4 regions of the Kitasatospora sp. NPDC018619 genome follow, and region 1 is predicted to be linked to each of the others. Evidence: riboswitches for the same ligand, from Rfam matches in the RefSeq annotation. Region 1 holds a riboswitch; each other region holds the start of a gene.
The links. Region 1 has a riboswitch for cyclic di-AMP ahead of ACH5AR_RS02530 (transglycosylase family protein). Riboswitches for the same ligand answer to the same signal wherever they lie in the genome.
Positions count from the first base shown of each region.

Region 1 (7,243 bases):
GGGACCGGGGTCGAGTGGCTGGAGAGCCCCGAGGGCACCCTGGCCTTCCGCCGCGGCGCCTTCGTCTGCACCGTGAACACCACCGGCGAGCCGGTGCGGATCGCGGCGCCGGGCACGCTGCTGCTCGCCTCCACCGACCTGGTGGTGGACGGCGGCGAAACGGTGCTCGCGCCGGACTGCACCGGCTGGTGGGCGGTCTGACGTGGTTGGAATAGGCTCTGGGACCGTGACTACGGCGCGACTCTCAGACATCGCGGCGCAGGCGGGGGTCAGCGAAGCCACCGTCTCCCGCGTGCTCAACGGCAAGGCGAACGTTTCCGCCGCCACCCGGCAGACCGTGCTGGCGGCGCTCGACGTGCTCGGGTACGAGCGGCCGACCCGCCTGCGCCAGCGCAGCGCCGGGCTGATCGGTCTGATCACGCCGGAGCTGAGCAACCCGATCTTCCCGGCGCTGGCCCAGGTGATCGAGCAGGTGCTCAGCCGGCACGGCTACACGCCGGTGCTGTGCACCCAGACGCCGGGCGGGTCCACCGAGGACGAACTGGTGGAGATGCTGGTGGACCGGGGCGTGGCGGGCATCGTCTTCGTCTCCGGGCTGCACGCCGACACCACCGCCGACCACGACCGCTACGCCCGGCTGGCCGGGCGCGGGGTGCCGTTCGTGCTGATCAACGGCTACAGCGAGCGGATCGACGCGCCGTTCATCTCGCCGGACGACCGCGCCGCGATGTGGATGGCCGTCCAGCACCTGGCCGAACTCGGGCACGAGCGGATCGGGCTGGCCGTCGGCCAGCGCCGGTACGTCCCGGTGCTGCGCAAGATCGAGGGGTTCACGGCGGCGATGCGGGCGGTGCTCGGGCGCGGCCAGGAGGAGGCCGAGGACCTCGTCCACCACACGCTGTTCAGCGTGGAGGGCGGGCACGCGGCGGCCGGCGCGCTGCTCGACAAGGGCTGTACGGCGATCGTCTGCGGGAGCGACATGATGGCGCTCGGGGCGATCCGGGCGGTGCGGCAGCGCGGGCTGTCGGTGCCGCAGGACGCGTCCGTGGTGGGCTTCGACGACTCGCCGTTGATCGCCTTCACCGAGCCGCCGTTGACCACGATCCGGCAGCCGGTCGAGGCGATGGCCACCGCGGCGGTGGACGCGCTGCTGGAGGAGGTCGGCGGGAACGCCGCGCAGCGCGGCGAGTTCATGTTCCAGCCGGAGCTGGTGATGCGCGGGTCCACCGGGGCCTGCGCGCGTTGAGCCGCGGCCGTAACGGCCGCTGCCACGGTCGGTCGACGGGCCCCGGAGGGCGTTGCTCTCCGGGGCCCGTCGACGTGTGTGGGGCCGGCCGGACCGGCCCTCGGGAACGCCGGGACCCCCGGGGAGGAGCGACCAGACTCTCCCCGGGGGTGGCGGGTGGTCAGCGGGCGGGCGGGGGCCTGCGGCTGACGGATGACAGTGGACGGATGACAGCTGACAGATGTTGAAATCTGTCAGCTGTCAGTTGTCATCTGTCCGTGGTTCTCAGACCCGGCCGGCGAAGTCCGGGGCCCAGTTGGCGATGCTCTGCTCGCGGACGCCCGAGCTCGGGTTGGCGGCCTCGACGTACTTGCCGTTGCCGACGTAGATCGCGACGTGGTAGACGCCGGAGTCCTTGCCGTTGTTGGACCAGAACAGCAGGTCGCCCGGCTGGAGGCTGTCCAGCGAGACGTGGGTGCTGGCGGCGGCCTGGTCGGCGGCGACCCGCGGGACGGAGATGCCCGCGGCGCGCAGCGCGGCCTGGGTCAGGCCGGAGCAGTCCCAACCGCCGTTGCCGGTGCCGCCGTAGACGTACGCCTGACCGACCTTCGACTCGGCGAAGGAGACCGCGGCGGCCATGCTGCCGGTGGCGGCCGGGGCCGGGGCCGGGGCCGGGGTCTGGGCCTGCGGAGCGGGCTTGGCGGCCGGCTTGCTGGACGGCTTGGTCGCCGGGGCCTGGGTCTGGGGCTGGGTCTGCGCGGCCGGCTGGGCGTCCACGGAACCGCCGTTCGCGGACTGGCCGGACTTCTGCGAGCGGTCGAACCAGGTGAAGCCCGAGCCGGACTTGCCGTCGAAGGACAGGTGCTGGCCCGGGTAGATGCTGTCCGGCCCCTCGGTCAGGGTGGAGCGGTTGAGCTCGTACAGCCGCTGCCAGCCGCCCTGCACGTTGTGCCGGTCGGCGATGGAGGAGAGCCAGTCGCCCTCGACGACGGTGTAGTCGCCGCCCTGGGCCTGCTGCCGGCCCGTCTGGGCCCGGTCGCCGCGGTTGCCGGAGGCGGCGGAGTCCATGGCGGCCTGCGCGTCGCCCTGGGCGGGCGTGGCGGGCGTGGCGGGCTTCGCGGCCGGCGCCTGGGGCCGGGCGGGCTTGGCGGTGGGCTTCGCCGCCGGAGCGGCCGGCTTGGCGCTCTGGGCGGGCTTGGCGGCGGTGGAGCCCGAGGCGGAGCCCGCCGAGGTGTCGACGGCGGCCGGGGCGCCGCCCTTGGTGAGCCCGGCCTGGACCGAGCAGACCGGCCAGGCGCCGGGGCCCTGCGAGGCGAGGACCTTCTCGGCGATCGCGATCTGCTGGTCCTTGGTGGCCTGGTTGGCCTGCGGGGCGAAGGCGGTGCCGCCGAAGGCGGCCCAGGTGCTGGAGGTGAACTGCAGACCGCCGAAGAAGCCGTTGCCGGTGTTGATGCTCCAGTTGCCGCCGCTCTCGCACTGGGCGACCTTGTCCCAGGTGGCGACGGAGGCGGCGGAGGCGGTGCCGGAGGTGAGGCACGGGACGGTGAGGCCGACGCCGGCGACGCCGAGGGCGGCGATCACGCGACGGGTGCGGCTGGACAGGCTGGTGCCGTTGGTGCCGTTGGTGGGCAGCATGAAGACGCGGTCCTCTCCCACGCCTGCGAGGTGAGCTGTCGGATTCGGGCCGGAGTTGCCCGGCCGTGCGGTGTGCACGGCTTCACCCCTAGCCCTGGACCGTTCCGGAGAGCGGTCCGGGGCGACTTACCTGTGGGTCCCCCGCTCCTGCCGTGGTGCGTCTATCGCGCTGCCAGGACATCCGACGGCAGGACTCGGCGTCGCGGATGAACCGGGTTCGTGTGGTCACGAACGGGGAGCACGTTAATCAGACTCAAGTTCAAACTGCAAACCCTTGTGATGCGCATCACGGTTTAGTGGGAACTGCCAAAATTGCCACCCATCATGATCACAAATGATCCTTTTCAGGCAATGCTGTTGCAGAACTCCACAATTGGCTGCTCCTCAGGAGCGAGGTGACGGCGCGTCGAATCGCCCTGCGGCGCGCGTCGGCGGATGGGGGAGCGGCCGTGATGCGCCGCTGCGGATCCGCGACCGACGGCCGCTTCCTATTTCCTTTCAAATAGGCCAGAACGGACATTCCTTTGTCGTGCCCCGTGCAGCTCGGAAGGGCGGCGAGCATGCCGAAGGGCCCGGAACGGATGCCGTTCCGGGCCCTTCGGTGCACGTCGGCGGGCGCGCGGTGTCGAAATTACTGCCCGGCGGGCGCCTCGGCGGCCGCGTGGGCGCCGCGAGCGCCCTCCGGGGCCCCGTCGGCCCCGGCGGCGGCCGCCTCCGCCTCGGCCCGTGCCAGGTCCTCCGCGGAGGGCGCGGGCAGCGCGGCCAGGTAGGTCGCGGCGATCAGCTGGCCGACGGACGGGTAGGCGCCCAGCGGCGCGGCCGACGGGCAGCCGGTCTCCTCGGCGGCGGTGGCGAGCAGCTCGGAGTCTGCCTCCGGGCCGATCACCAGCGGGGCCAGCGCCGGGCGCTGCGAGCCGGTGTCCTTGAGGTGGTTGACGGCGGCGGCCACCGAGCCGGGCACGTCGAGCGCGGCGGCGACGACCGGCACGGCCAGTCGCGCGGCCAGCAGTACGCCGGTGATGCCGGCCGCGGCGGCCGCGTCCTCGCCGCCGACGGTGGTCAGCACCACGCCGTCCGCGGCGGTCGCGATGGCGAACAGCCGGGCGCGGTCGGCCCGGGCCAGCCCGGCCTCGGAGAGTCGGACGTGCACGGCCTCGGCCAGCAGCGGGTGCGGGCCCAGCGGGTCGGTGACGGGGGCTCCGTACTCGGCGGCGAGCGCGTGGAGCTCGCCCAGGAAGGCGTGCGGGCCGGGCACCAGCGGGACCAGGACGGGCATCGGCAGCCCGGCCTCGGCGGCCAGCGCCAGCAGCTCGGCCACCGTGCGGTCCTCGCCCTCCGCGGCGCCGGTGCCGTCACCGGGGAGGTAGCCGACCGCCGTCTGGACGCCGTTGTGCTCGGTGCGGACGATCGAGAGCAGCTCCTCGACCACCGAGCGGGACTCGGGTCCGGCGGGTGCGGGCACGGCGAGCACCAGGGCCGGGGCGCCGGCCGGGATCTCGGGGCGCTCGGGACGACGGTGGCGCCCCCGCGCACGGGAGCCTGGAGTGCGGACGGGCAGTGGCGCGCCCGGGATGGCTGCGGTGCTCATGCCGGAGATCGTAGGACATCGGCCCGTCCGGCTTGCAGTCGGCTGCCGTACGGGTTTCGCGCGGTCAGGGTGCGGGCGCGGTGCGGCTTCGGGGCCGGTCCGCGCGCATTGCCTACAATCCGGACATTCCTCACCCAACCCCCGAGTCGTACCCCGTGGTAGCCACAACGCGATCGGAGGGGGCGGACGTTGCGCCCGTGACGCGTGAGATGTCTCACAGCATGAGGTCGGCCTGACGGAGGGTCACGGGCGGGCGACTCCCGGCGTTCGAAGATCAACATTCAGCGGGGAGGTGCTCACGGCCGGTTATCGCGCGCTCGACGATTCATCGGCTATGTCCGTTTACGTACCGTCAGGAGAAGGGCTCGTGAAGAGATCGCGGCGGCGGACAAAATGCCTCGTGCACCTGCAACGTCCCGTGCTGATGCACGTGCACTGCGGCTATCATCGCGTCAAGTGAGGCGTTGTGCCGGACCGGTACGGGGCCGGTCCGTTCGTTTCGGCGGTGCCGGGGGCGCCGCGCAGGACGACAACTCCGGAGCTCTTCGGGAGATTTCTATGCACGACTCGCAGGACACGCACGGCTCGTTCGACACCTACAACGGGATGGCCGCCACCGATCTCCAGGGGGTGGTCTGGCAGAAGAGCCGGCACAGCAACTCCCAGGGCAACTGCGTCGAGTTCGCGGCCCTGCCGGGCGGCGACGTGGCGATGCGCAACTCGCGGTTCCCGGACGGTCCGGCGCTCATCTACACCCGGGCCGAGATCGCGGCCCTGCTGCTCGGGGCGAAGGACGGGGAGTTCGACCACCTGGCGGTCTGACCGGCCGCCGTGCTCCGCCATCGGGGGGCCGTCGTGGGTGCCGACACCACGACGGCCTTTGTCTTTGCCTCGTCCGGGCGCCCCTTCCGCGGGCGCCTCCCGCGAGGCCTTCCGCACGGCCTCTTTCGGAGCCTCCCCCGCGGCCCCTTGTAGCGGGCCCGCCGCCGAGGCCTTTCGTCGAGGCCTTCCGCCGAGGCCGCTCACCGCGGCTCTCGGTGCGGCTCCGGTGCGGCTCCGGTGTGGACCTCCGGGGATCCGCCGGGCCGATCCGGGGCGCTTCCCGTCTCCCGCCGCCGGGGCCGCTGGGCGGGCCGGCCGGCAGGGCCCGGGGTGTGGCCCCCGGGGGGCTTCCCCGTCCGGGGCTTCCCCTGCGGCGCGCGCCGTCCGGCGCCGGGCCCGTGCTAGGCCGATCGCCGATGCCGCCCACCGACGTCGACCGGGCCGCCGAGCCCGGGGCGTCCGTCGAGCGGGGAGCCGCCGACCGCCTCGGCCTCGAACATCGCCCAGACCACCTTGCCGCTGCCCAGGGGGTGCCAGCCCCAGGAGCGGCTGAACGACTCCACCAGGTGCAACCCGCGGCCGGATTCGGCGACGAAGTCGGCCTCCCGGGCGATCGGGCCGACACAGCTCGGATCGCTCACCGCGCAGACCACCTGGGGCGCACGGTGAACCAGGCTTATTCGGATCGGGAGCCGGCCCTCCGGGGTCGGCTGTATGGGAAAGTCGTACTCGCCCTGGGCGCAGCCCGACGGGTCCGGCCGTGCACCGATCGCGTGCCGGAGCGCGTTGGTCACGAGTTCCGAGGCCACCAGCGCGACATCGTCGAACAGCTCCGTCAGGCCCCACTGCTGGAGCGTCGTCCGAGCGAAGTCGCGCGCGGTTCTGACGGCTTCGAAGCGGGGAGCGAGCGTGCAGGTGACCACATGGGGGTCAACCGCCAAGGCCGTACCGGTGCTCATGAAGAGCTCCTCCCATAAGGGGGCGGACACGGCTGGACCCGCCGGGGTCATGCCGGTCACCTCCGACTCGCTCGGCCGCTCGGCCGCCCCCTCGACCAGGCGCGCGCGCACTCGAACGCCCGATGACGCGGGGGTGCCGTCGGGTCGGTGCACGGAGTCGCGCGTGGGGTCGACGCGGAGCCCGCGGGATTGCCAGGGATGTGCAGGTGCACGTGCACCATGGTGGTGTGCGCTCACTGCAGATGCAAGAGTCGATTCACGTGCAGTCGCACTATTGGCATATGCAAGCGCCGGATGCACGTGCATCCTGGTGCGTGGAGTGCAGAACTGATAGGAACATCCGTCAGTATCGGCACCGTGAGCGCTCAACTGATGGCAGACTGTGCGCTGTTTGCCCTAGGTGGAGGTTTCGACCGCATGACCACAGTTCAGCCGGGCGGCGGCTCGATGGTCCGCCGGATCCTCCTCGGCTCGCAGCTGCGTCGCCTGCGTGAGGCGCGCGGCATCACCCGCGAGGACGCGGGCTACGCGATCCGGGCCTCCGAGTCCAAGATCAGCCGCATGGAACTCGGCCGCGTCAGCTTCAAGGAGCGCGACGTCGCCGACCTGCTCAGCCTGTACGGCGTGGACGACGGCGTCGAGCGGGAAGCCCTGCTCGGCCTCGTCCGCGAAGCCAACAAGTCCGGCTGGTGGCACAGCTTCAACGACGTGCTGCCGGGCTGGTTCCAGACCTACGTGGGCCTGGAGGAGGCCGCCCAGCTGATCCGCACCTACGAGGTGCAGTTCATCCCCGGGCTGCTCCAGTCCGAGGAGTACGCACGGGCGGTTTTCGGCCAGAGTCGGCCGGTGATCAGCGAGGAGGAGGTCGAACGGCGGGTCAGCCTCCGGTTGCGCCGCCAGAAGCTGCTGACCGAGGGCGGCAGCCCGCGGCTCTGGGCGGTCATCGACGAGGCCGCGCTGCGCCGGCCGGTCGGCGGGCCCCAGGTGATGCGCGGTCAGGTGCAGTACCTGATC
Region 1 is NZ_JBISAI010000001.1:639,111-646,353, forward strand. It holds gene ACH5AR_RS02520 (glycoside hydrolase family 13 protein) at 1-201, shown strand, start outside; gene ACH5AR_RS02525 (LacI family DNA-binding transcriptional regulator) at 227-1,246, shown strand; gene ACH5AR_RS02530 (transglycosylase family protein) at 1,511-2,881, opposite strand; cyclic di-AMP (ydaO/yuaA leader) riboswitch at 2,868-3,028, opposite strand; gene ACH5AR_RS02535 (hypothetical protein) at 3,492-4,448, opposite strand; gene ACH5AR_RS02540 (DUF397 domain-containing protein) at 5,007-5,270, shown strand; gene ACH5AR_RS02545 (ATP-binding protein) at 5,672-6,229, opposite strand; gene ACH5AR_RS02550 (helix-turn-helix domain-containing protein) at 6,647-7,243, shown strand, end outside.

Region 2 (7,243 bases), on a different contig from region 1:
GGCAGCCCGTGCGAGGCGGTCAGCCGGAGCATCCCGGCGGAGTCCAGCAGGTAGAGCGCGGAGCCCTCGCCGGTGATCCAGGCCGGGCCCTCCGCCAGGACGGTGCCGAGCAGCTCGGCGGCGCTGGTGCAGCCGAGCAGCAGGCGCACGCAGCGCATCGCACTGCGGGCGGGCGGACTGCCGGCGGGCTCCAGGGGCACTGACCCTTGATACCCCATTTCCCCACCGGGCGACGGCGCCCCGCCCCGCCGCACCGGCCCCGCACGCCCCGCCCCGCCGTCCGCCGGCCCGCACCGCGGACCGGCCGGCCGACCGGACGGGCCGCTACGCGGGCCAGCCGCGCAGGCCGGCGGTGAGGGTGGCGACCAGGCGGTCGTGGGTGGTGGCGAGGTCCTCGGCGAGCTGGAAGGCGCCGGCCGCGGTGAGGGAGGCGAAGCCGTGGGCGACGGAGCGGACGGTGCGGGCGGCGTGGATCGCCTCGGAGCCGTCGAGGCCGTACTCCCGCAGGACGGCGATGATCACGCCGACCAGCCGGGCGCCCGCGCGGGCCAGGTCGTCGTCGGGCTGCGGGGCCTGGGGGAGCGCGTGGTAGCGGTGCGGGTGCTCGGTGGCGTACGCGTGGTAGGCGCGCAGCAGGGCGGCGACGGCGTCGTCCCCGCTGCGCCCGACGGCCGCCTCGGCCAGCCGGTCGGCGAGGTCCCCGGTGACCCGGACGGCGACCAGCCGCCGCAGTTCGGCGAGGCCGCCGCTGACGTGCTTGTAGAGCGAGGGCGTGGCGACCCCGGCCCGGGCGGCGACGGAGGCCAGCGTGAGGGCCTCGGCGCCCTGTTCGTCGATGAGGGCGAGGGCGTGGTCGACGACCTGGTCGGGGGTCAGTCCTACGCGGGGCATGGGTTCGGGCTCTCCGTACGGATGAAGGCGGGCGGGGCGGTGCGGGGGCCGGGGCTCAGCCGAGCCCGGCGAGGAACGGCAGCAGGGCGTCCGCGGTGGCCGCCGGGTTGTCGGCCATCGGGTAGTGCCCGGACCCCTCGATCATCGCCTTCCGGGCGCCGAGTGCGGCGGCCTGCCGGTCGGCGACCAGCTCCGGCTTCGGGAAGTCGGGGTCCCTGTCGCCCATGACCACCAGCGCCGGGCAGCGCACCGCGGCGGTCCAGCCGACCGGGGCCGAGTCGCCGCGGACGTACCCGCGGGTGGCGGCCTTCCGCCCCGGGGTGCGCAGGGCGGCGACCAGTCCGTCCACGTACGCGTCGAAGTCGGCGGGCTTGGCGCCGGGGAAGGCCATCCGGCGCAGGTAGAAGCCCCAGGCGGCCGGCCAGTGGACGAGGGCGGTGCCGAGCAGGGCCAGGGCGCCGCGCATCAGGGCGCCCGGCGGCGGGTTCTCGACGAAGGCGTCGATCAGGACGATCCCGGCGACCCGCTCGGGCGCGTCCGCGGCGGCCCGGACGACGCTCGCCCCGGTGTACGAGTTCCCGGCGAGGACGGCGCGCTCGATGCCGAGGTGGTCCAGCAGGGCGAGCACGTCCCCGGCGACGGCGGCCGGGCCGTAGTCGTCCCAGGCGATCGAGGACTCGCCGAAGCCCCGCAGGTCCATGGTGACGACGCGGTGGCCGGCGGCGACGAGCAGCGGGCGCAGGTGCCGGTACGCGGCCCGGCTGTCGAGCATGCCCGGGAGCAGGACGACGGCGGCGCCGTCGCCCTGCCGGGTGTCGTCGAAGGCGATCCGGCCGCCGGGAACGGTCAGGTACCGGGTGGTCGGGGTGACGGTGCCGTTCATGGGGGTCCTCCTCGGGCCGCCGGTGCGGGCATCGGCGCTACTGTTGATAGCCATCAAGCTAAGGCTAATAGCCTTAGCCGTCAAGTGCTCGGCGGTCCGGTGCGGCGGTCCCGGCCCGGCGGCCCGGGTCCGTCGGGGAGGGCGCGGTCGGGGAGGGCGCGGGGGCGGTCAGACCCCCTCGACCCTGTACGGGTCGTGCTCGCTGAGCAGCTTCTCCAGCCGGGCCTGGTCCACCCGGGTGACCATCTCGTTGGACTCCTGCCGGTCCCGGACCACCTTCGCCAGCGTGAACGCGGAGGTGACGGTGTAGAGGAGGCCGATCCCGAGGAAGGCCCGGGTCCACCCGCCGACCGGCAGGTAGGCGATCCCGGCGGCGAGGGCGATGCCCGACAGGGTGAAGGACAGGACGGCCTGGACGAAGTACGCGGCCGTCGTGCGGGACTGCATCGGTGCGCTCATGGCGTCAGGATGCGGCCGGGGGGCCGGGCCGCACATGAGTAGCCGTACTCAGGTGCGGCCGTGCATGAGGGGCCGTTCGTTGACGTCCGGTCACCTGCCGCCGCGCTGCTCCGAACGGATGGCTTGGAATCAGCGCCTCCTAGGATTAACGTTTGATAACGCAGCGCGGTCGTCAACGCCGTAACCAGACGGCACCGTGCGCCGTCGCCTAATCCCGACGACCGGCCTCCCGGCCGGTCAGGGAGCCGGGGAACCACGTTTCCTGGGGTGAATCGGCGGGGCTCCGGCCCGGCCGTAGGAGACCTTCCTGCTCCGAACCCGTCAGCTAACCCGGTAGGCGCGAAGGAAGGAAAGGAGCGCGCCTCCGTGGCGTCGACGCACACCCCGGCACACCCGGCCGGCCCCGCAGCCGGTACCCGGCTCCTCGACCACCCCGGCCCGGGCGGCCCCGAGGCCCTCGGCCCGGAGGCCTTCGCCGAGGAAGCCGAGGCCAACCGCCACCGGTTGCCGCGTCAGACCCGCGGCGCCTCCCCGCTGCTCGGCGTCACCGCCGTCGCCGCCACCCTGGGCGCCACCGGATTCGCCTCGGCGACCCCGGCCGCCGCCCCCGCGATCGAGGCCCCGGACGAGGCCCCCGTGGCCCTCTCCGCCGACCCGGGCCTGGCCCTCGCCGCCCGCATCCAGCACCAGGCCGACAGCCAGCGCACCGCCGCCGAGGAGACCGCCCGGCTCCAGGCCGCCCAGGAGGCGGAGGCCAAGGCCGCCGCCAAGGAGGCCGAGGCCAAGCGTGCCGCCGAGGAGGCCGAGCGGGCCAAGGCCGCCGCACTCACCCTCCCGGTGACGGACTACCGGCTGTCCGCCCACTACGGCCAGAGCGCCCGCTACTGGGCGCACCTGCACACCGGCCTGGACTTCGCCGCCGACACCGGCACCCCGGTCCTCGCGCTCGGCCAGGGCACCATCACCTCGGCCGGCTGGGCCGGCTCGTACGGCTACCGGATCGTCGAGACCCTGCCCGACGGCACCGAGATCTGGTACTGCCACCTCTCCGCCATCACCAAGGGCTCCGGCAAGGTCGCGGCGGGCCAGCAGATCGGCAAGGTCGGCGCGACCGGCAACGTCACCGGCCCGCACCTGCACATGGAGGTCCGCCCCGGCGGCGGCGCCCCGGTCGACCCGGAGCCCTGGCTCCAGCAGCGCGGCCTCAACCCCTGAGGCAGGAGCCCCCGGGACGGGCACCCGTGAGGCCGGGCCCTCGGGCCCTCGGGCCTTCAGGCCTCAGGACCGACGCCCCGACGCGCCCGCGAAGGCCCCCGGCCCGGAGCACCGGCTCCCGGCCGGGGGCCTTCGCACGGCGCCTCAGTCCCCGGCGGGCAGCTGCGCCAGGTACGCCTCGATCTCCTCCTGCCCCGGCTCCGGCGCCAGCTCGGGGAACTCCGTCACCAGCAGCCGCGGCAGCCCCGGCACCGTCCAGTCGCCGAACAGGTCCAGCGCCGCGTCGGCGGCCGCCTCCTCGAACCGCTCGAAGTCCCCGGCCAGCTCCTCGGGCATCGGCCGGCCCAGCGCGGTCAGCTCGGCCAGGTTGCGGTAGCTGCGCCGCATCAGGCCCTGCTCCAGCAGCCGCCGCGCGCCGTCCGTGGCCATCCCGACCGCCAGCACCCGGCCCGGGCCCCAGCCCTGCTCGTCCGGCTCGTCCAGCCAGCCGGCCGGCACCAGCGCCTCGTACGCGGCCGGTCGCTCCTCCGCCGGGAGCTCCCCGAAGCCGGCCAGCCAGTCCCGCACCGCCGCCGTGTCCGTCACGTCCACCCCGTGGGCGTGCAGCAGCACCGCGTACAGCCGGGGCCAGGTGACCAGGTCGGCGCGGCGCAGCAGCCCGGCGGCGACCTCGCCCTGCCACTCGGCCTCCGCGTGCAGCCGCTCCTGGCGCTTGGCGTTCAGCCGCCGGGCCGCCCGCTGGTGGTCGATCAGCAGCCGGACGGCGTCGCCGTAGGCGAGCGGGTCCTCCTCGGGCGCGGGTTGGACGTACAGGTGGAGCCGCTCGTACAGCAGGTGCTCCACCGCGTCGGAGGTCAGTTCGGGCCAGCCGTCGTGCATCCTGCCCTCGCCCAGCTCCAGCAGCGCCAGCACCGCGCGCAGCGGCCCCTCGGCCACCGGCGCGCGGCCCTGCTCGGCCGCCCAGGCGAGCAGGTCGGCGGCCTTGGTGCGCGGGGCGAGCCGCAGGTCATCGTCGTTCATGGTCCGAACGGTAGTCGCCGGGCGGGGGGTAGGGTCGCCGACCATGGTCCCCGTACGTCTCACCGGCCCGCGACTGGCCCTGCGCGAGTACCACCACACCGAGGAGGAGGTGGACGCGCTGCACGCGCTGTTCGGGGACCGGGAGGTCACCCGCCGCCTGCCCTTCGGCCCCGGCAGCCGGGAGGAGTGCGCCGACCAGCTGGAGCTGTACGTGGAGGAGGCGCTGGCCGAGGAGCGGGACACCTACCGGCTCGCCGTCACCAGGCTCGCCGACGCCGAGGAGCCGGCCGGGGCGAGGCCGGTCGGGCAGGCCTCGCTCACCCTCGAAGGGCACCGCGCCGCCGGGATCGGGTGCGTGCTGGCCCGAGGGGCGTGGGGCCGGGGCTACGCGCGCGAGACCGTCGGCCTGCTCTGCGGCTTCGCCTTCGGCGCGCTGGACCTGCACCGGCTGTCCGCCCGGGTCCGGGTGGACAACACCGCCTCCGTCCGGGTGCTCACCGGCCTGGGCTTCCGGCTGGAGGGGCGGCTGCGGCACGACGGGTTCAAGGACGGCGCGTGGTGGGACTCCTCCCTCTACGGGCTGCTCGCCGACGAGTGGCCGGGCCCGGCCGCCCGCGGGGAGGGGGGTTAACCCCACCCCCGATCCGCCAGGCCTCCGGATCACGCCCGGCCGGCGCGTCCACCAGACTGGACCCCGTCAGCGGGACGAACGAACGCCAGAACGAGGGGCCGGGGGCCGGGAGCATGAGCAGCAGCCGCAGCACGGAGGACCGGGAGTGGGACGTCCTGGGCGGTCACGGGAGCGGCCCGTACCCCGCCCGGGCCCGCCGGACCGAGCGGCGGCCGGCCCTGTGGCGGACGCCGTTCTCGGCGTACTACTACCGCGAGGTCGGCTACGCGCTCAGCGGCCTGCCGGTGGCGATCGCCGGGTTCGCCGTCTCGATCACCATGTTCTGCTTCGGCCTCGGCACCTTCGTCACCGTCCTCGGCCTGCCCGTGCTGGGCGCCCTGACCAGCCTGGCTCGCGGCTTCGGCCGGCTGGAGCGGGCCCGGGTGCGCGGCATGCTGGCCCTGGACGTCCCGGGCCCGGAGCCGGTGCGCCAGGTCCGCCCCGGTACCTGGGGCGCGATCACCGCGCGGCTGGCGGACGCGGCGGGCTGGAAGGCCGTGCTGTACCAGGTGGTGATGTTCCCGTGGGCGGTGCTCAGCTTCGCGGTCACGCTGGTCTTCCTGCTGCTCGGCTGGTCGCTGGCGCTCTACCCCGCGTACCACTGGGTCTTCCGCGCCTACACCCCGTGGAACGGGTACCGGCTGTTCGACTTCCGCGACAGCGACGGCGTCCGGCACGTGTACGAGATCCAGGCGCCCTGGCAGATCGCCGCGCTCTCGCTGGTCGGGCTGGTGCTGGTCTTCCTCACCACCCAGCTGGTCCGCGGCCTGACCAACGTCAACCGGCTCGCCGCCCAGGGCCTGCTCGGGCGCTGAACCGCCGCTGCCCCGGGCCGGTGGCGGGTCGCCCCCGGCGGGCGCCGGTGCTGCGGGCGGTGCGGCGGCGAGCCGGCGCCGGTCAGGGTTTATGTAATAGTCACTCGCCGAGTTGACCCCTATACTCGAATGCATGACCGAACTGACGATGCGGCAGGCCGAGGCGACCGACGCCGACCGGCTCACCGCGCTGATCCAGGCTTCCTCCGCCTACCACGGCGAGTACGCGGCGATGGTCGACGGCTACCGCGTGACGCCCGACTACCTCGCCCGCCACCTGGTCCGGATGGTGGTGGACAGCGCGGACGACCGCCTGCTCGGTTTCTACGGCCTGATCCGCGAACCGGCCGAACTGGACCTGATGTTCGTCGCCGACGAGGCCCAGGGCCTGGGCCTCGGGCGGCAGTTGATCGACGACATGCTCGACCGCGCCCGGGAGGCCGGGATCGTCTCGGTCAAGGTCGTCTCCCACCCGCGCGCCGAGCGCTTCTACCTGCGCGTGGGCGCCGAGCGCGTCGGGACCTTCCCCGCGCAGGGGAGGATCACCTGGGACCGCCCCGAACTGCGCTTCACCGTCTAGGGCGTGTCTGACAATTCTCGCCGGGTGCGCGGCGTCGGGGCACGCACCTCGCCGCGTTGTCGTCGGTCGCCAATGCTCCGCAGTGGCTCCCTCCTCCGCCTTGCGATGCACGCACCCCGACGCCGCGCCCTGGTCCGACGCGAATTGTCAGACACGCCCTAGTCCGCGACCGGCCGGAGGGGCCTACGCGGTGGCCGGGTCCGCGAGGGGGGCCAGCTCTCCCATCGCCTCGCGTTCGATCCGTGCCAGTTCGCCCAGCAGCCGGCCGGCCTGTTCCAGTGGCGCGGCGTCTGCGGACTCCCCGGCCGCGGCGACCAGTGCGGCGACCTCGGTCCAGCCCGCCGCGGCCTGCGCGTACAGGTCGCGGGCGGTCCGCACCCGGGGGTCGCCGAGCAGCTCGGCGCACTCGCCGAGGAAGTCCCGGTAGAGGTTGCGGAACAGCGCGCCGCCCGTCCCGGCCGACTCCATCATCCGCGCGGCCTGCGGCAGTCGGACCTCGGGCCGGTCGGCCCGGGCCCGCCAGCCCGGCACCAGGGCGGCGGCCTTCGCGATGCCGCGGTGGCCGAGGTTGGCGATCGGCGGGTGCAGGAACGCCGCCGCGCAGTGCGCCATCGCCGGGGCCAGCAGGCCCCGCAGGTCCGGGAGTGCGCCGCGCAGGGCGAGCGTGAAGGAGCGGTGGCGGGCGGTCATCGGGCCGCGTTCGGCGCGCG
Region 2 is NZ_JBISAI010000004.1:428,056-435,298, forward strand. It holds gene ACH5AR_RS09145 (SpoIIE family protein phosphatase) at 1-200, opposite strand, end outside; gene ACH5AR_RS09150 (TetR/AcrR family transcriptional regulator) at 325-891, opposite strand; gene ACH5AR_RS09155 (alpha/beta fold hydrolase) at 947-1,774, opposite strand; gene ACH5AR_RS09160 (YiaA/YiaB family inner membrane protein) at 1,943-2,233, opposite strand; cyclic di-AMP (ydaO/yuaA leader) riboswitch at 2,429-2,587, shown strand; gene ACH5AR_RS09165 (M23 family metallopeptidase) at 2,600-3,448, shown strand; gene ACH5AR_RS09170 (hypothetical protein) at 3,593-4,468, opposite strand; gene ACH5AR_RS09175 (GNAT family N-acetyltransferase) at 4,512-5,099, shown strand; gene ACH5AR_RS09180 (sensor domain-containing protein) at 5,213-5,953, shown strand; gene ACH5AR_RS09185 (GNAT family N-acetyltransferase) at 6,087-6,533, shown strand; gene ACH5AR_RS09190 (BtrH N-terminal domain-containing protein) at 6,717-7,243, opposite strand, start outside.
Region 2: linked by a shared signal. The riboswitch ahead of ACH5AR_RS09165 (M23 family metallopeptidase) and the one ahead of ACH5AR_RS02530 (transglycosylase family protein) in region 1 are both predicted to bind cyclic di-AMP.

Region 3 (7,243 bases), on a different contig from region 1:
GGCGCGCTGGGAGATGAACTGCCGCGTCGGGTAGGCGAGGATCGCCACCAGTGAGCAGAGCACCAGGACGAGGACGGTCGCCCGGCTCGTGAACCGGGGCCGGGCCGCCAAGCCCGGGATCCTCCAGCCAGCCATCTCCCGTATCCCCTCCTGGTCGCGACGGTGCCCCGCCGACCACCCTACGGGGTGAACGGCGGGGCACCGGTCAGGCGTGCGCTACCGGGAGCGCTCAGCCCTCGTGCTTGAAGCGCGGGAAGGCGCCGCGGCCGGCGTACTCGGCGGCGTCGTCGAGGATCTCCTCGATGCGCAGCAGCTGGTTGTACTTGGCGACGCGCTCGGAGCGGGCCGGGGCGCCGGTCTTGATCTGGCCGCAGTTGGTGGCGACGGCGAGGTCGGCGATGGTGACGTCCTCGGTCTCGCCGGAGCGGTGCGACATCATGCAGCGGTAGCCGTTGCGCTGGGCCAGCTCGACGGCGTCCAGGGTCTCGGTCAGCGAACCGATCTGGTTCACCTTCACCAGCAGCGCGTTGGCGGTGCCGGTCTCGATGCCACGGGCCAGGCGGGCCGGGTTGGTGACGAACAGGTCGTCGCCGACCAGCTGGACCTTGTCGCCCAGCTTCTCGGTCATGGCCTTCCAGCCGTCCCAGTCCGACTCGTCCAGCGGGTCCTCGATGGAGACCAGCGGGTAGGCGGCGACCAGCTCGGCGTAGTACTCGATGAGCTCGGCGGAGGTGAGGCCCTTGCCCTCGAACTGGTAGGCGCCGTCCTCGTAGAACTCGGAGGAGGCGACGTCCAGGGCCAGCGCGACGTCACGGCCGGGCACGTAGCCGGCCTTCCGGATGGCCTCGACGATGAGGTCCAGCGCCTCGCGGTTGGAGTCCAGGTTCGGGGCGAAGCCGCCCTCGTCGCCCAGCCCGGTGGACAGGCCGCGCTCCTTCAGCACGCCCTTGAGCGTGTGGTAGACCTCGACGCCCCAGCGGACGGCCTCGGAGAAGGACTCCGCGCCGATCGGAGCGATCATGAACTCCTGGATGTCGACGTTGGAGTCCGCGTGCGACCCGCCGTTGAGGATGTTCATCATCGGGACCGGCAGGACGTGCGCGTTCGGGCCGCCCAGGTAGCGGAACAGCGGCAGGTCGCTGGCCTCGGAGGCGGCGTGCGCGACGGCCAGCGAGACGCCCAGGATGGCGTTGGCGCCGAGCGAGGACTTGTCCGGCGTGGCGTCCAGGTCCAGCATCGCCTGGTCGATCAGGCGCTGCTCGGTCGCGTCGTAGCCGACCAGCTCCGGGCCGATCTGCTCGATGACGGCCAGGACGGCCTTCTCGACGCCCTTGCCGAAGTAGCGGTTCTTGTCGCCGTCGCGCAGCTCCAGCGCCTCGAAGGCGCCGGTGGAGGCACCCGACGGGACAGCGGCACGACCCGTGCTGCCGTCGTCGAGGCCGACCTCGACCTCGACCGTGGGGTTGCCGCGGGAGTCGAGGATCTCACGGGCTACGACGACATCGATGGACGGCACGAGGCATCTCCTTGCGGAAGCAGGGTCCGGTCTGACGGTGGTGCTGTCAGCAGGACGATTGCGGAGTCGTTACGACCAGAGCCTAACCGCCCGGGCTCCCGGGGCCACGTCCGCCTCGGTCCCGTCTCAGCGTGTGGCCCCACTACCCACCGGTAGTTCACCTGCTTGTCCCAGCTTGTCCCACCGGAGCGGGCGAATGCGGACGAAGGGGACCGGTAGGGCCGGTCCCCTTCGGACGACGGGGTGGAGCGGCGCCGGCGCCGAGCGCCGTGGCGGGTGCTCCCGCGCCGGGCGCGGCGGCTCAGCCGAGGTGCAGCACCTGGCCGGGCATGATCAGGTTCGGGTTGCCGCCGACGGTGGCGCGGTTCCCCTCGTACAGCGCGTGCCAGCCGCCGGAGACGCCCTGCGCGGCGGCGATGGTCGACAGGGTGTCACCGGCGCGGACGGTGTAGTCGTGGCCGGTGGCCCGCGGGGCCTGCTGCGCGGCCTGCGGGGCGTACTGCGGCTGGGCGGCGGCCTGCGGGGCGTACTGCTGGTAGACGCTCTGGTGGCTGGTCCAGTACCAGGCGCCGTTGCTCTGGTACCAGTACACCTTGGCGTCGGCGTCCCAGCCGGCCTTGCCCGGGAAGCCCTGGGCCTGCGGGGCGGCCTGCTGGACCGGCTGCGCGGCGGGCTTCTGGGCGGCCGGCTTCGCGGCGGGCTTGGCGGCGGGCTTCTGCGCGGCGGGCTTCTCGGCCGGCTTGGCGGCCGGCTTCGGGGCCTGCTGCTTCGCGGCGGACTGCGGCTTGGCGTCCGAGGAGGTGTCGACCGCGGCCGGGGCGCCGCCCTTGGTCAGACCGGCCTTCTGGGAGCAGACCGGCCAGGCGCCCGGGCCCTGCGAGGCGAGCACCTTCTCGGCGACCGAGATCTGCTGGGCCTTGCTGGCCTGGTTGGCCTGCGCCGCGTAGGCGGTGCCGCCGTACGCCTTCCAGGTGCTGGAGGTGAACTGGAGGCCGCCGTAGAAGCCGTTGCCGGTGTTGATGCTCCAGTTGCCGCCGCTCTCGCACTGGGCGACGGCGTCCCAGGTGGAGGCCGGGGCGGCAGCGGCGCCGGTGGCGGTGAGGATCGGCATCGCGAGTCCGACGCCGGCCACACCGGCGACGGCGATGGCCTTCTCGGCCTGGGTACGACGACGGTGGCGGCCAGTTCCAACGAACAGCATGAAGAGGTCCCTCTCCGCACGCCTGCGAGGTGAGCTGTCGGGTTCGGACCGGGAGGTGGCCCGGCCGCCGTGCGCGGAGACGACTCCGCTCGGGCGGCTTCACCCCAAGCCGTGGGGAGACGGCAACAAACCTGGTTCCCCCGCCCCTGCCCAGGGTTCTGGTCGGTTTCCCGTGGCGCGGCGGGCAGGATTCGGCGTTCCGCGCACGGGGTCCGCAGCTGCGAACTCCAGGGAGAGTAGACAGATCATCAGACCGATCACAAGCTCATATCGTCGATATCACACCAGAATTACGGCCCGTGTCCGATCGCCTACCAACAGCGGCGTTATGTCCGGATTGATGGGCGTTCACACCCCTCCATCGGCGGTCGGCGACGTCCCGTCAGTGTCATCTCCACCCTCCGGGCGTGCCGGCGCAGCAGCTGCCGGAGGAGCGTGCGGGGAACGGCTCTCCGGACTGAATTCCACCGGGAGTTCCCGCAGTCCACGCATGATCAGTCCGCCGCGCCAGCGCAGGTTCCCGGGGCTTTCCGCCAGCCGCAGGTCGGGCAGCCGGGAAAGCAGCGTGGCCAGCGCCGCGCGCCCCTCCAGCCGGGCGAGCGGAGCGCCGATGCAGTAGTGGATGCCGTGCCCGAACCCCAGGTGGGGGTTGTCCTTCCGGGCCAGGTCCAGGGTGTTCTCCGCCGCGAACCGGGCCGGATCGCGGTTCGCCGCCGCCAGCACCACCAGCACCGGGTCCCCGACCGGGATGTCCACCCCGCCGATGGTCAGCGGCCGGGTGGCGAAGCGCCAGGTCGCCATCTCCACCGGCCCGTCGTAGCGCAGGAGTTCCTCGATCCCGGTCTCCAGCAGCCCGCTCTCGCCGCGCACCACCGACTCCTGGAGCAGCCGGCGCTGCTGCGGGTCGCGCAGCAGCGCGTACGTCCCGTTGCCGATCAGGTTCACGGTGGTCTCGAAGCCGGCGAACAGGAGGATGAAGGCCATCGCGGCGGCCTCGTTCTCGGTCAGGTGCTCGCCGTGGTCGCTCGCCCGGATCAGGCCCGAGATCAGGTCGTCCCCGAGGTCCGCACGCTTGCGGTGGATCAGCTCCAGCAGGTACGCCCGCATCCGCTTCACCGCCCGCCCCACGCCGCCGCGTTGACCGCCGCCGTGTCCCGGCTTCGTGTGCCGCAGCATCATCCCGGCCCAGTCCCGGAAGTCGTCCTGGTCCTCGGCCGGCACCCCGAGCAGGTCGCAGATCGCGTAGATGGGGAGCGGGAAGGCGAACTCGTGGATCAGGTCCGCCGAGCCGCGCTGCGCGAAGCCGTCGATCAACCGGTCGGTGAGCTGCTGCACCCGCGGCTCGAACTCGGCCACCCGGCGCGGGGTGAACGCCTTCGACACCAGCCGGCGCAGCCGGGTGTGGTCCGGCGGGTCGATGTTCAGCAGGTGGGTCATCAGGTCCGCCTGCCGCTCCCCGGGGATGCCCACCCGGCCGGTGCGGTGCGCCTGCTCGCTGTGGTGCGCCGGGTTCTTCGACAGCCGGCTGTCCGCGAGCGCCTGCCGGGCGTCGGCGTACCTCGTCACCAGCCAGGCCTCCACCCCGCTCGGCAGGGTGGTCCGGTGCACCGGGGCGTGCTCGCGCAGCCACGCGTAGGCGGGGTACGGATCGGCGGCGAACTCCCAGGTGAACAGCTGTGGGGCACAGGCGTCGGACGGCGCTGCGGCGGGCCGGGCGGGGTGGGGCTGAGCTGGCATGGGACCGACCGTATCCGGTGCGGCGGGCGGGGCCCGCCTCCGGCGGAGCGCGGCCGGGCGCGGGCCGGGGAAGGGGCGGTGCGCGGGCGGGATCCAGCCGGTGCGCGGACGGAATGCGAGCGGTGCGCCAACACCCCGTGGACGGCCCGTGGCCGGTCCGTGGACGGGTCTTGGCCGACTCTTGGCCGCGGAGTGGGCGTGAGCCTGGTCACCTGAGGGGTAACCCCTGTTGCGGAGGGTCAGGACGTGCCTACGATCCTCCGCAGTACGCGTGGGCGCCGGTGCGGTGTCGCCCACAGGGAGGAGCAGGCCATGCGGGTCAGCGGGTCAGTCGTCGTCATCGCGGTCCTCGACGGCGGGTCGGGCGCGGGCCTCGCCCGCCGGTTCGCCGCCGCCGGCGCCGCCGGGATGCTGGTCGCCGACCAGCACGTGGGCATCGCCGAGGACCTCGCCGCCGAACTCGACCGCCCGGGCTGCCCCGTCGTCGGCGTCTGCGGCGACATCCGCCGCCCCAGCGACGTCGCCGCCCTCGTGGACACCGCCGAGAAGCACCTCGGGCCGATCGACCTGTTCGCCGTGGCCGGCCCGGCCGGCGAGCGGGTCGTCTCGCTGGCCGACCTGCCCGACCACCTCGACCTGGAGCGGCTCGCCGAGCTCGTCGTCCTCATCGGCGAGGCCATCGGCGAGCTCGTCCCGCCGCAGCGGCACCCGGAGCGCGCCGCCACGGCGGCCTGACCACCTACTCCCCGCCCGGACCGCCCTGCGGCCCGAGGCCCTCGGCCGCGCGCACCGCGTCCCGGTAGCCGCGCGCGGCCGCCCGCAGCGCGGCGTCCACGTCCACCCCGGCGCCGTGCGCCCGCTGCACCACCGCGAGCAGCAGCCGGCCCGCCGAGTCGGCGGTCAGCTCGTCCGGCAGCCGGTACGCCTCGTCCGGCACCCCCGTGAAGCCCGCCCGGCGCACCCGGGACACCAGCTTCGCCGCGTACGCCAGCGAGGGCAGCGCCGCCGGCACGCCGTCCACCACCGACTCGCGGTCCGCCTTCTCGGCCGCCTTCAGCTGCTCCCAGTTCGCCTCCGCGTCGGCCGCGCCCCCGACCTCGACGTCGCCGAACACGTGCGGGTGCCGGTACATCAGCTTCTCGACGATGTCCCCCGCCACGTCGTCCACGGTGAACGGATCGGTCGGGTGCTCCTCGGCGATCCGGGAGTGGAAGAACACCTGGAACAGGACGTCGCCCAGCTCCTCGCGCAGCGTCGCCCGGTCCCCCTGCTCGATCGCCTCGACCAGCTCGTAGGCCTCCTCGACCAGGTACTTCACCAGGCTCTCGTGCGTCTGCTCGGCGTCCCAGGGGCAGCCGCCCGGCGAGCGCAGCCGGTCCATCACCGTCACCAGGTCCAGCAGCCGCGAGCCGGGCAGGTCGTACGAGCCGGGCAGCACCTCGATCTCCGGCACCTCGCCGGCCCGCTCCACCGCGAGCCGCGCCAGCGCGTCGGTCAGCCCCGGGTCACCGTCCGGGCTGCCCAGCCACACCGTCGGCCCGGCCCCGGCCGGCTGCCCGGTCAGCAGGCGGGCCAGGGCGGGCGCCGGCCCGGCCGCCACCGCCTCCACGGCCACCCCGGCCTGCCGCACCGCCGCCACCTGCGGATGCCCCTCGTCCGCCACCAGCACCCGCCCCGCCGACCGCAGCGCCTCCCAGGCCGGCCACGCCAGCAGGCCGGGGGCCACCCGGTGGGTGGTGGTCAACAGGATCAGCTTCGCGCCCGGAACATTCGTCGTCACACCCCGAACCTACCCCCGCTCCCCCGCCCCGGGCCGGGCGAAGGCCCTTCCCCGGCCCCGGCCCCGGGCCCCGGCCCCGCGGGCACGCGCCGGCGGCCCCGGGCCGGAACCCGGGACCGCCGTGGCCCCACCGCGCGCCGCCGGGCGGCGGGCGCTACTTCTTCGTCCCCGCCAGGTCGTCGAACATGGCCGACAGGAACTCGCTGCACCAGCCGAGCAGCTCCCGCCCGACCAGCGGCTTGCCGCCGATCCGCCCGGTGCTCGGGCGCGGCACCAGCAGCTGCTGGGCGGCCGCCTTCACCTGGCTGCGCGGGTAGAGCCGGTTCAGCCGCAGCTGCTGGGACTCCCGCAGCTCCACCGGGCCGAAGCGGACGTTGGCGCCCTGGAGGGTGATGTCCGAGATCCCGCACCGCCGGGCGTACAGCCGCAGCGCCGCGACCATCAGCAGGTTCTCCACCGGCTCGGGCAGCTTGCCGTAGCGGTCCACCAGCTCGTCCCGGACCTGCCGGATGTCCTCCTCCGAGTTGACCGCGGCGATCGAGCGGTACGCCTGGAGCCGCAGCCGCTCGCCCGGCGCGTAGTCGTGCGGCACGTGGGCGTCGACCGGCAGCTCGATCTTCACCTCCAGGGGCTCCTCCTCCGGCTCCCCGCCGCCCGCCAGCGACTCGCGGAACTCCGCCACCGCCTCGCCGACCATCCGCATGTAGAGGTCGAAGCCGACGCCCGCGATGTGCCCCGACTGCTCGCCGCCGAGCAGGTTGCCCGCCCCGCGGATCTCCAGGTCCTTCATCGCGACGTACATGCCCGCACCCATCTCGGTGTGCTGGGCGATGGTGGCCAGCCGCTCGTGCGCGGTCTCGGTGAGCGGCTTCTCCGGCGGGTACAGCATGTAGGCGTAGCCGCGCTCGCGGCCCCGCCCGACCCGGCCGCGCAGCTGGTGCAGCTGGGAGAGGCCGAAGGTGTCGCCGCGCTCCACGATCAGGGTGTTGGCGTTGGAGATGTCGATGCC
Region 3 is NZ_JBISAI010000016.1:79,068-86,310, forward strand. It holds gene ACH5AR_RS24775 (septum formation initiator family protein) at 1-135, opposite strand, end outside; gene eno (phosphopyruvate hydratase) at 230-1,516, opposite strand; gene ACH5AR_RS24785 (transglycosylase family protein) at 1,818-2,717, opposite strand; cyclic di-AMP (ydaO/yuaA leader) riboswitch at 2,723-2,891, opposite strand; gene ACH5AR_RS24790 (cytochrome P450) at 3,066-4,454, opposite strand; gene ACH5AR_RS24795 (SDR family NAD(P)-dependent oxidoreductase) at 4,767-5,189, shown strand; gene ACH5AR_RS24800 (MazG family protein) at 5,194-6,234, opposite strand; gene mfd (transcription-repair coupling factor) at 6,389-7,243, opposite strand, start outside.
Region 3: linked by a shared signal. The riboswitch ahead of ACH5AR_RS24785 (transglycosylase family protein) and the one ahead of ACH5AR_RS02530 (transglycosylase family protein) in region 1 are both predicted to bind cyclic di-AMP.

Region 4 (7,243 bases), on a different contig from region 1:
CTGGCGCACCGCGGCCTGGCCCTGGGAGCGGGCGCGCTCCAGGTAGCCCGCCGGGTCGGTCGAGAGGATGAGCTGGGCGGTCTGGGCCATCCCGCCGGCGCGGTACTCGGCCCCGGCCACCGTCGCCAGGTCCCCGCGCACCTCGTTGAGCTGGTCCTGGGCGAGGGCGATCTCGCCCTGGAGGATCGTGGTCTCGCCCTGGAGCCGGCGCTGGGCCTCCTGCGCCGCGTTGAGCTTCTCGGACGCCTGCTCGGCCTCGTCGTACAGCTGCTCCACCTGCGTCTTGACGTCCTGGCGGTCGGCCGGGTCCGGGCTGGCGGGGGCGGCCTCGGCGCTGCCCGCGGTGCCCGCGCCCAGCGCGGTGGCGGCGGCCGCGGTCAGCACCAGCGCCCGGGCGAGCAGTGGGGAACGGCGGTGCACGGGCATGGCGGCAGCGGCTCCAATCCTGCGGCGCGGCCCCCGCCGCCGCACCGGGGCGGGCGGCCGTCGAGCGGGAGTCCGGTGGCAGACGTTAGCGAGTCCGGGCAAGCGAGTCCAAACCCCTCCCGACCCGAATATTCACTCCCATATCGGACACCAGACCGATCCGCCGGAAAAGCCGCAGGCCCGGCCTTCCCTGGGGAAGACCGGGCCCGGAGGCGTCCGCGTGGGGGTCAGACCCGCACGATGGAGGTCAGCGGCATGTTGGTGACCGCCTCGTAGCGCACCGACGCACCCGGCTTGGGGGCGTGCAGCACCTGGCCGTTGCCCGCGTAGATGCCGACGTGGTGGGCGTCGCTGTAGAAGATCAGCAGGTCGCCGGGCTGGGCCTGGGAGATGTCCGTACCGATCCGGGTGCCGGCCCCCGCCTGCGCCTGCGAGGTGCGCGGCAGCGACACGCCGGCCTGGTTGTACGCCCAGACCATCAGGCCGGAGCAGTCGAAGGAGCCCGGGCCGGTGGCGCCCCAGACGTACGGGCTGCCGATCTTGGAGGCCGCGGCCGAGAGGGCGGCGGCACCGCGCGAGCTGCCGGCGGCCACCTTCACCGGGGCGGTGGTGGTGGGGGCCGCGAGGGTGCCGCGGCTGTTGTCGCGGGAGGCGCGGTCGGCCTGCTGCTGCTGGGCCTGGGCGGCGTCGGCCTTGGCCTTGGCGTCGGCCGCGGCCTTCTCCTCGGCCTGGCGCAGCGCCTGGCGGTCCTGCTCGGTCAGGGTGTTGAACAGGTCCTGAGCCGCCTTCAGCTTGCCCTGGACCTCGTCCTTGGAGGCCTTCAGCTGCTGGGTGGTCGACTCCAGCTCGGCGAGCTTGCCCTGGGCCTCGTTGCGGTCCTGGTCGAGCTTGCGCTGCTGCTCCTGGAGCTCCTTCAGCTGGCCCTTCTGGGTGCTGCCGGCCTGGTTCAGCGCGCCGGCCTGGCTGAGGAAGCTGTCCGGGGTGGACGAGAACATCAGCTGGACGGTCGGCGATATCCCGCCGTTGCGGTACTGCTCGCCGGCGATCTCGGCCAGGCCGCCCTGGAGTTCGGTGACCTGCGCCTGCTGACGCGCCACCTGGTCCTGGAGGCCGGAGACCTGCTTCTCCAGCTCCTGCTGCTTGGCCTGGGCGCCGTTGTAGGCCTCGGTCGCGACCTCGGCCTGCTCGTTGAGCTGGTCGACCTGCTCCTTGACCTGTTCCTTGGTCGGCTGCGGGTCGGCGTGGGCACCCTGCGCGGACAGGGCGACGGCCGCGGCGGCGACACCGGTCAGGATCGAGACGCGGGCCCGTCCTGCGGGCTTGGGACGACGATGGGACGCCACGAAGGCGGACTCCTTCTTCCTACGTCCGCCTACCGGGTGAGCTGACGGGTTCGGGCCGGAAGCATGCCCTACGACGCCTCACGGCCGTTTCACCGGCCGACCCGGCGCCGATTCACCCCGGAGGAACGTGGTTCCCCGGCTCCGCTCCGCAGCGCCCCCGAACACTGGGCTCCCCTGTCGGGCAGTCGCTTCGACCTGCCCCGCTGCCTCGCGAACTCGGCGGTAACCACCGCCGCCACCCTGGCTGGGCGATCGACAGTGCGGTGGTTCGGAGCATGACCCTAGTAACTGAACCGTGATCCGTTCAAATCCTTGTCAGAAAAAAGACTGAAGATTGCCCAAGTTCCTTTGTGAAAATGACCGATGGTGACCACTGCCGCACAGAAGGCTGATCGCTTCTCAGCATGTGGTCGGCAGGGGCCGGAAAGCCCGACGCCACCCCCGAGCGGGGGTGGCGCTTTTCACAGGGCCCGGCCGGGAGCCCCCGGGCGTGTCGGGCCGTCAGACCCGGCGGATGGTGTTGATGGACATCGCGTCGGCCTTCATCACCTTCACCACGTCCCCGGTGTGCGGCGCGTGGACCACCATGCCGTTGCCGATGTACATCCCGACGTGGTGCATGTCGTTGCCGTACACCACCAGGTCGCCGGGCTGGGCCTGGTCCAGCGAGGGCACCCGGGTGCCGTAGTGGCCCTGCTCCTGCGAGGTGCGCGGCAGCGAGACGCCCGCCTGGCCGTACGCCCACACCATCAGGCCCGAGCAGTCGAAGGTGGTCGACCCGGTGGCCCCCCACACGTACGGCGAGCCCTGCTTGCCCATCGCCTTGGCCACCGCCGTGGCCGCGTAGCCGCTGGCGGCCGGCAGGCTGTTGAGGTCGACCCGGTCGCTGCCGCGCGAGGCCCGGTCGGCCTGCGCCTGCTGGGCCCGCAGCGCGGCGCGGTCCGCGGCGCTCAGCGAGTTCAGCAGGTCCTGAGCGGCCTTCAGCTTGGCGTTCACGTCCGCCTTGGCCTGGTTCAGGTCCTTGGTGGTGGTGTCCAGCGAGGCGAGCACGGCGGCCGCCTCGGCCTTCTGCTGGTCCAGCCGGCGCTGCTGGTCCTGGAGGCCCTTGAGCGCCTCGGCCTGGCCGGCGCTGGCCTGCTGGACGGACGAGGCCTTCTCCAGGTAGCCGGCCGGGTCCGAGGAGAGCATCAGCTGGACGGACGGGTCGATGCCGCCGGTGCGGTACTGCTCGCCCGCGACCTCGGCGAGGCCGCCCTGGAGCTGGGTCATCTGCTCCTGGCCGCGGGCCACCTGGTCCTGCAGCTGCTCGGCCTGCTTGCGCAGCTGGCCGGCCCGCTCCTGGGCGCCGTTGTACTTCTCGGCCGCCTGCTCCTGCTCCTCCTGGAGCTGGTCGATCTGCGCCTTGACGTCCGACGTGTTCGGCTGGGGCGCGGCGTGCGCGGCCACCTGGGCGGAGAGGGCGACCGCGGTCGCCGCGGCAGCGGTGAGCACGGAGACCCGCGCGCGGCTCGGCTGCTTGGGACGGCGGTGGGAGGCCAAGGGACCGGCTCCTTCTTCCATCGGACTCACCTGATGGGATGAGATTCCCGAAAATAGGTTTGACGCCAGACCCTAGTGAAGATCTATCCGTTGTGCCACTCCCCCAATGGCATGAACTCCGCCACCGCACACTGACTCCACCGGACCGGCACAACCCCCCGACACCGCGCTGACCAGGCATCACGCGGTCCGGCCGGACTCAGGGCCGGGCCAGCCGGTTCAGCAGCAGCACCGACGCCACGGGGCGCGCGCCCGCCTTCCGCACGCCCTCCGCGACCTCCCGGTCGGTGGACACCACCACCACCGGACGGCCCTGCGGCTCGGCCCGCACCAGACGGCGGATCAGCTCGTCGGCCGTCTCCCCGGTCCGGCTGAACCGCACCCGGACGCCGCGCGGAGGCGCCATGATCACCGGGACGTCCAGGTCCTGCCCGTCGAACACGCAGGTGACCTCCGCCTGGGTGCGCTGGGCCAGCATCGCCAGCCCGCCCAGCAGCCGGATCCGCTGCTGCTCCAGCGGCAGCGTCGGATAGCCGGTCTTGGTCACGTTGTAGCCGTCCACCACGAGGTGCACCTGGGGGATCGCCAGCAGCTGGTCCAGCAGCGCCGGATCGTCCTCGGCCAGCCCGCGCCGGGCCACGTCGTGCGGCGAGGCCGCCCCCGGCACCACCGCCTCCACCAGGTCCGCCGGGCGCAGCTGGGAGACCGGCAGCGCCAGCTCCCGCTGGAGCCCCTGGGCCGACTGGAGCACGGTGTCCAGCAGCAGCCGCAGCCGCATGTCCTCGACGCTGCGCCCCTCACGGGCCGAACGGCGCCCCTGCTCGGCCGCGTTCTCCAGCTCCGAGACCCGGTGCCGGAGCCGGCGCGCCTCGGTCTCGGCCGCGCCGCGCTCGGCCGCGGCCTGCGCCTTCACGGCCTCCAGCTCGCCGGCCACCCGGCGGGTCTCGGCCTGCGCCCGGCGGGTGTCGCTCTCCAGCGACCGCACCTTCTTGCGCAGCGACTCGGCCTCCCGGCGGACGCCGTCGGACTCGGCCCGCTGCCGGTCCGCCTCCGCCCGCGCGGCGGCCCGCACCTCGGCCAGCTCGGCCTGGAGCTTCTCCACCAGCCGGGCCGCCTCGGCGGCCGCGTCCTCGGCGCCGGCCCGCTCGGCCTCCTCGCCCGCCTCGGCCACCAGCCGGCTCCAGCCCGCAGACCGCACCAGGTAGGCGGCCGCGGCCACGTCCATCGGGTCGGCCGCGCTCGGCACGGTGCCCGACTCCAGCGCCCTCACCAGGTCCGGCTGCCCCAGGCGCAGCCGCTCCGCTATCCGCACCCGGAAGGCCGGCTCCGCCTCCAGCGCCGCCGCCAGCGCGGTGGCCGCGTACTTGGCCCGCCGCGCCGGGGTGAACTTCACGTACTGACGCAGGCTCTGCGGGAGCTCGCCCGGCGGCAGCCCGCCGAGCGCGTCCGAGGCCAGGCCGACCACGCGCCGGCGCACGCCCTCGGGCAGCGGCCGGTCGAGCTTCTCGGCGACGCGCTCCGCCGCGGGCTCGGAGGGGGCGTCCGCCGTCCCGGCGGTCCCGGCCGGGGCTCCGGCCGCAGCGGGCTGAAGCCCCTGGGCTTCGCCGGGCTCCTTCGCTGCGTCCACCACGTCCTCGGCTCCGATCCTGGTCCAGCGGGGCACGGCCGCGACCGCCCCCTGTTCGTCACGCTCCGTGCGTCTTGTTCTGTATTGTCCCGTGCGGCGCGGGCGGGCGCGCCGTGCGCCCACCCGCCGCGGCGGCGGGGATCAGCCCTGCTCGGCGGGGGCCTGCGCCCCCTGGGCGCCCGGACGGGCCACCAGCTCGACCTGGTCCACCGCGTTGCACCAGCGGCAGCGCACCGACTCGACGGTCTCGCTGAGCACCTCGGTCTCCTCGACCTTCGACTCGCCGGCCAGGTCGAAGTGCAGGAACTCGGTGACCCGCGCGGTGCGGGTCACGTCGAAGCGGGTGAGGTTGCCGCACAGGGTGCAGCGCCAGCGCGTCTCGGCGGTCAGGGCGGGGACGGTCATCGGGGGTCCTCTCGGGTGGTCCCTGCGGGGGCAGGCGCTCCCCCCGGAGCCCCGGCGTCGGCGGCGGGAGGCGGGAATGCCCGCCCCAAGCCTATTGCCTGGGGCAACCGTCGCGACCACCGGTCGCCACAACACAGGCCCTAGTCCACCTGCCGTAAACCGCCGTGTCACCCGCGCCGCCCGGAGGGATGCTTGGCGGCATGGCACTCGCGGCCCCCGACCACACCGCCGCCCGGGACGGCCGCCCGGCGGCGGCCGTCCCCGCGGTCAGCTACGCCCTGATCGCGCTGAACACGCTGGTCTTCCTGCTCGGCCCCGCCGCCGGGCTCAACCCGCTGTACGGCAGCGGCCGGGCGCGGGTCTGCGCGGAGCAGCGCTACGAGCAGCGCTGGGGCGCCGTCCCGGCCGAGGTGCTGGCCGGACGCCCGCTGACCGCCGGGCAGCTGGCCGAGGCCCCCGACCCGGTCCCCGGCTGCCCGGCCGCCCCGACCCCGGGCAAGCACCCGGCGCTGTCCGTCCTCACCGGGCTGTTCGTCCACGCCGGCTGGCTGCACCTGCTGGGGAACCTGCTCTTCCTCCAGGTCTTCGGCCCCACCGTCGAACGGCGGCTGGGCCGGGCCCGGTACGCCGTCTTCTACCTGGCCGCCGGCAGCCTGAGCACCTACGGCTTCGCGCTCGCCGAGGCGCACTCGCCGGACTCCACGCGGGTGCTCATCGGGGCCTCCGGGGCGATCGCCGCGGCCCTCGGCGCCTACCTGCGCCTGCACCCCCGGGCCAGGGTGACCACCCTCGTCCCGCTGCTGCTCTTCCTGCCGCTGCGCTTCCCCGCCTGGCTGGTGCTCGGCCTCTGGTTCGCCCTCCAGTGGTGGTCGGTGCACACGGCCGGTCCCGGGGTGGCGTACCTGGTCCACGTGATCGGCTTCTCGGCCGGGTTCCTCTACGCCTGCACCGTGGTCCGCCACCCCCCGAGACGACCGGGCCGACGCCCGATACGCTGGCGGCACCCCACAAAGGAGCCCGAACTGTGATCACCGCCATCGTCCTGATCAAGACCAGTGTCGACCGCATCCCGGAGATCGCCGAGTCCATCGCCGCCATCGACGGCGTGAGCGAGGTCTACTCGGTGACGGGGGGCTACAACCTGGTGGCGATGGTGCGGGTGCGACGCCACGACGACCTGGCCGAGGTCATCCCGGGCCGGCTCAACAAGGTCCCGGGCGTGGCCGACACCGAGACCCAGATCGCCTTCCGCACCTACTCCCAGCACGACCTGGAAGCCGCCTTCGCCCTCGGCCTGGACGAGTAGCCGTCAGCCCTCGCGCCTGGTGTCCGCGACGCAGCGCCCGCCCTCGTTGCGGTAGTTCCAGGAGGCGCCCTGCGTGACCAGCTCCCGGACGGCGGTCAGGAAGCGGTCGACGTGCTCGTCCGGCGTCCCGGCGCCGAAGCTCACCCGGATCGCGTTCAGGCTGCGCTCGCCCGGCAGCGAGGGCTCGGGCGCCCCGCACTCGGACGGGGCGACGTCCTCGTCCCCGAGCAGCGTGCGCACCAGCGGGTGCGCGCAGAACAGCCCGTCGCGCACCCCGATCCCGTACTCGGCCGACAGCGCGGCCGAGAAGTGCGAGCTGTTCCAGCCCTGGACGACGAAGGAGAGCACGCCGACCCGGGCGGAGCCCTCACCGAACAGGTTGAGCACCTTGACCTGCGGGATCCCGGCCAGCCCGGCCGTCAGCCGGTCGATCAGCTGCTGCTCGCGGGCCTCCAGCGCGTCGAAGCCGGCCTCGGTCAGCGCCCGACAGGCCGAGGCGATCGCGTAGGCGCCGATGACGTTCGGCGAGCCGGCCTCGTGCCGGGCCGGGCCGGTGTGCCACTGGACGGCCACCGAGCCGTCGGTCTCCCGGGCCAC
Region 4 is NZ_JBISAI010000008.1:110,433-117,675, reverse strand. It holds gene ACH5AR_RS14755 (NlpC/P60 family protein) at 1-426, opposite strand, end outside; gene ACH5AR_RS14750 (NlpC/P60 family protein) at 654-1,769, opposite strand; cyclic di-AMP (ydaO/yuaA leader) riboswitch at 1,780-1,933, opposite strand; gene ACH5AR_RS14745 (NlpC/P60 family protein) at 2,271-3,308, opposite strand; gene ACH5AR_RS14740 (NYN domain-containing protein) at 3,508-4,935, opposite strand; gene ACH5AR_RS14735 (hypothetical protein) at 5,077-5,340, opposite strand; gene ACH5AR_RS14730 (rhomboid family intramembrane serine protease) at 5,541-6,368, shown strand; gene ACH5AR_RS14725 (Lrp/AsnC family transcriptional regulator) at 6,365-6,646, shown strand; gene ACH5AR_RS14720 (aminotransferase class V-fold PLP-dependent enzyme) at 6,650-7,243, opposite strand, start outside.
Region 4: linked by a shared signal. The riboswitch ahead of ACH5AR_RS14750 (NlpC/P60 family protein) and the one ahead of ACH5AR_RS02530 (transglycosylase family protein) in region 1 are both predicted to bind cyclic di-AMP.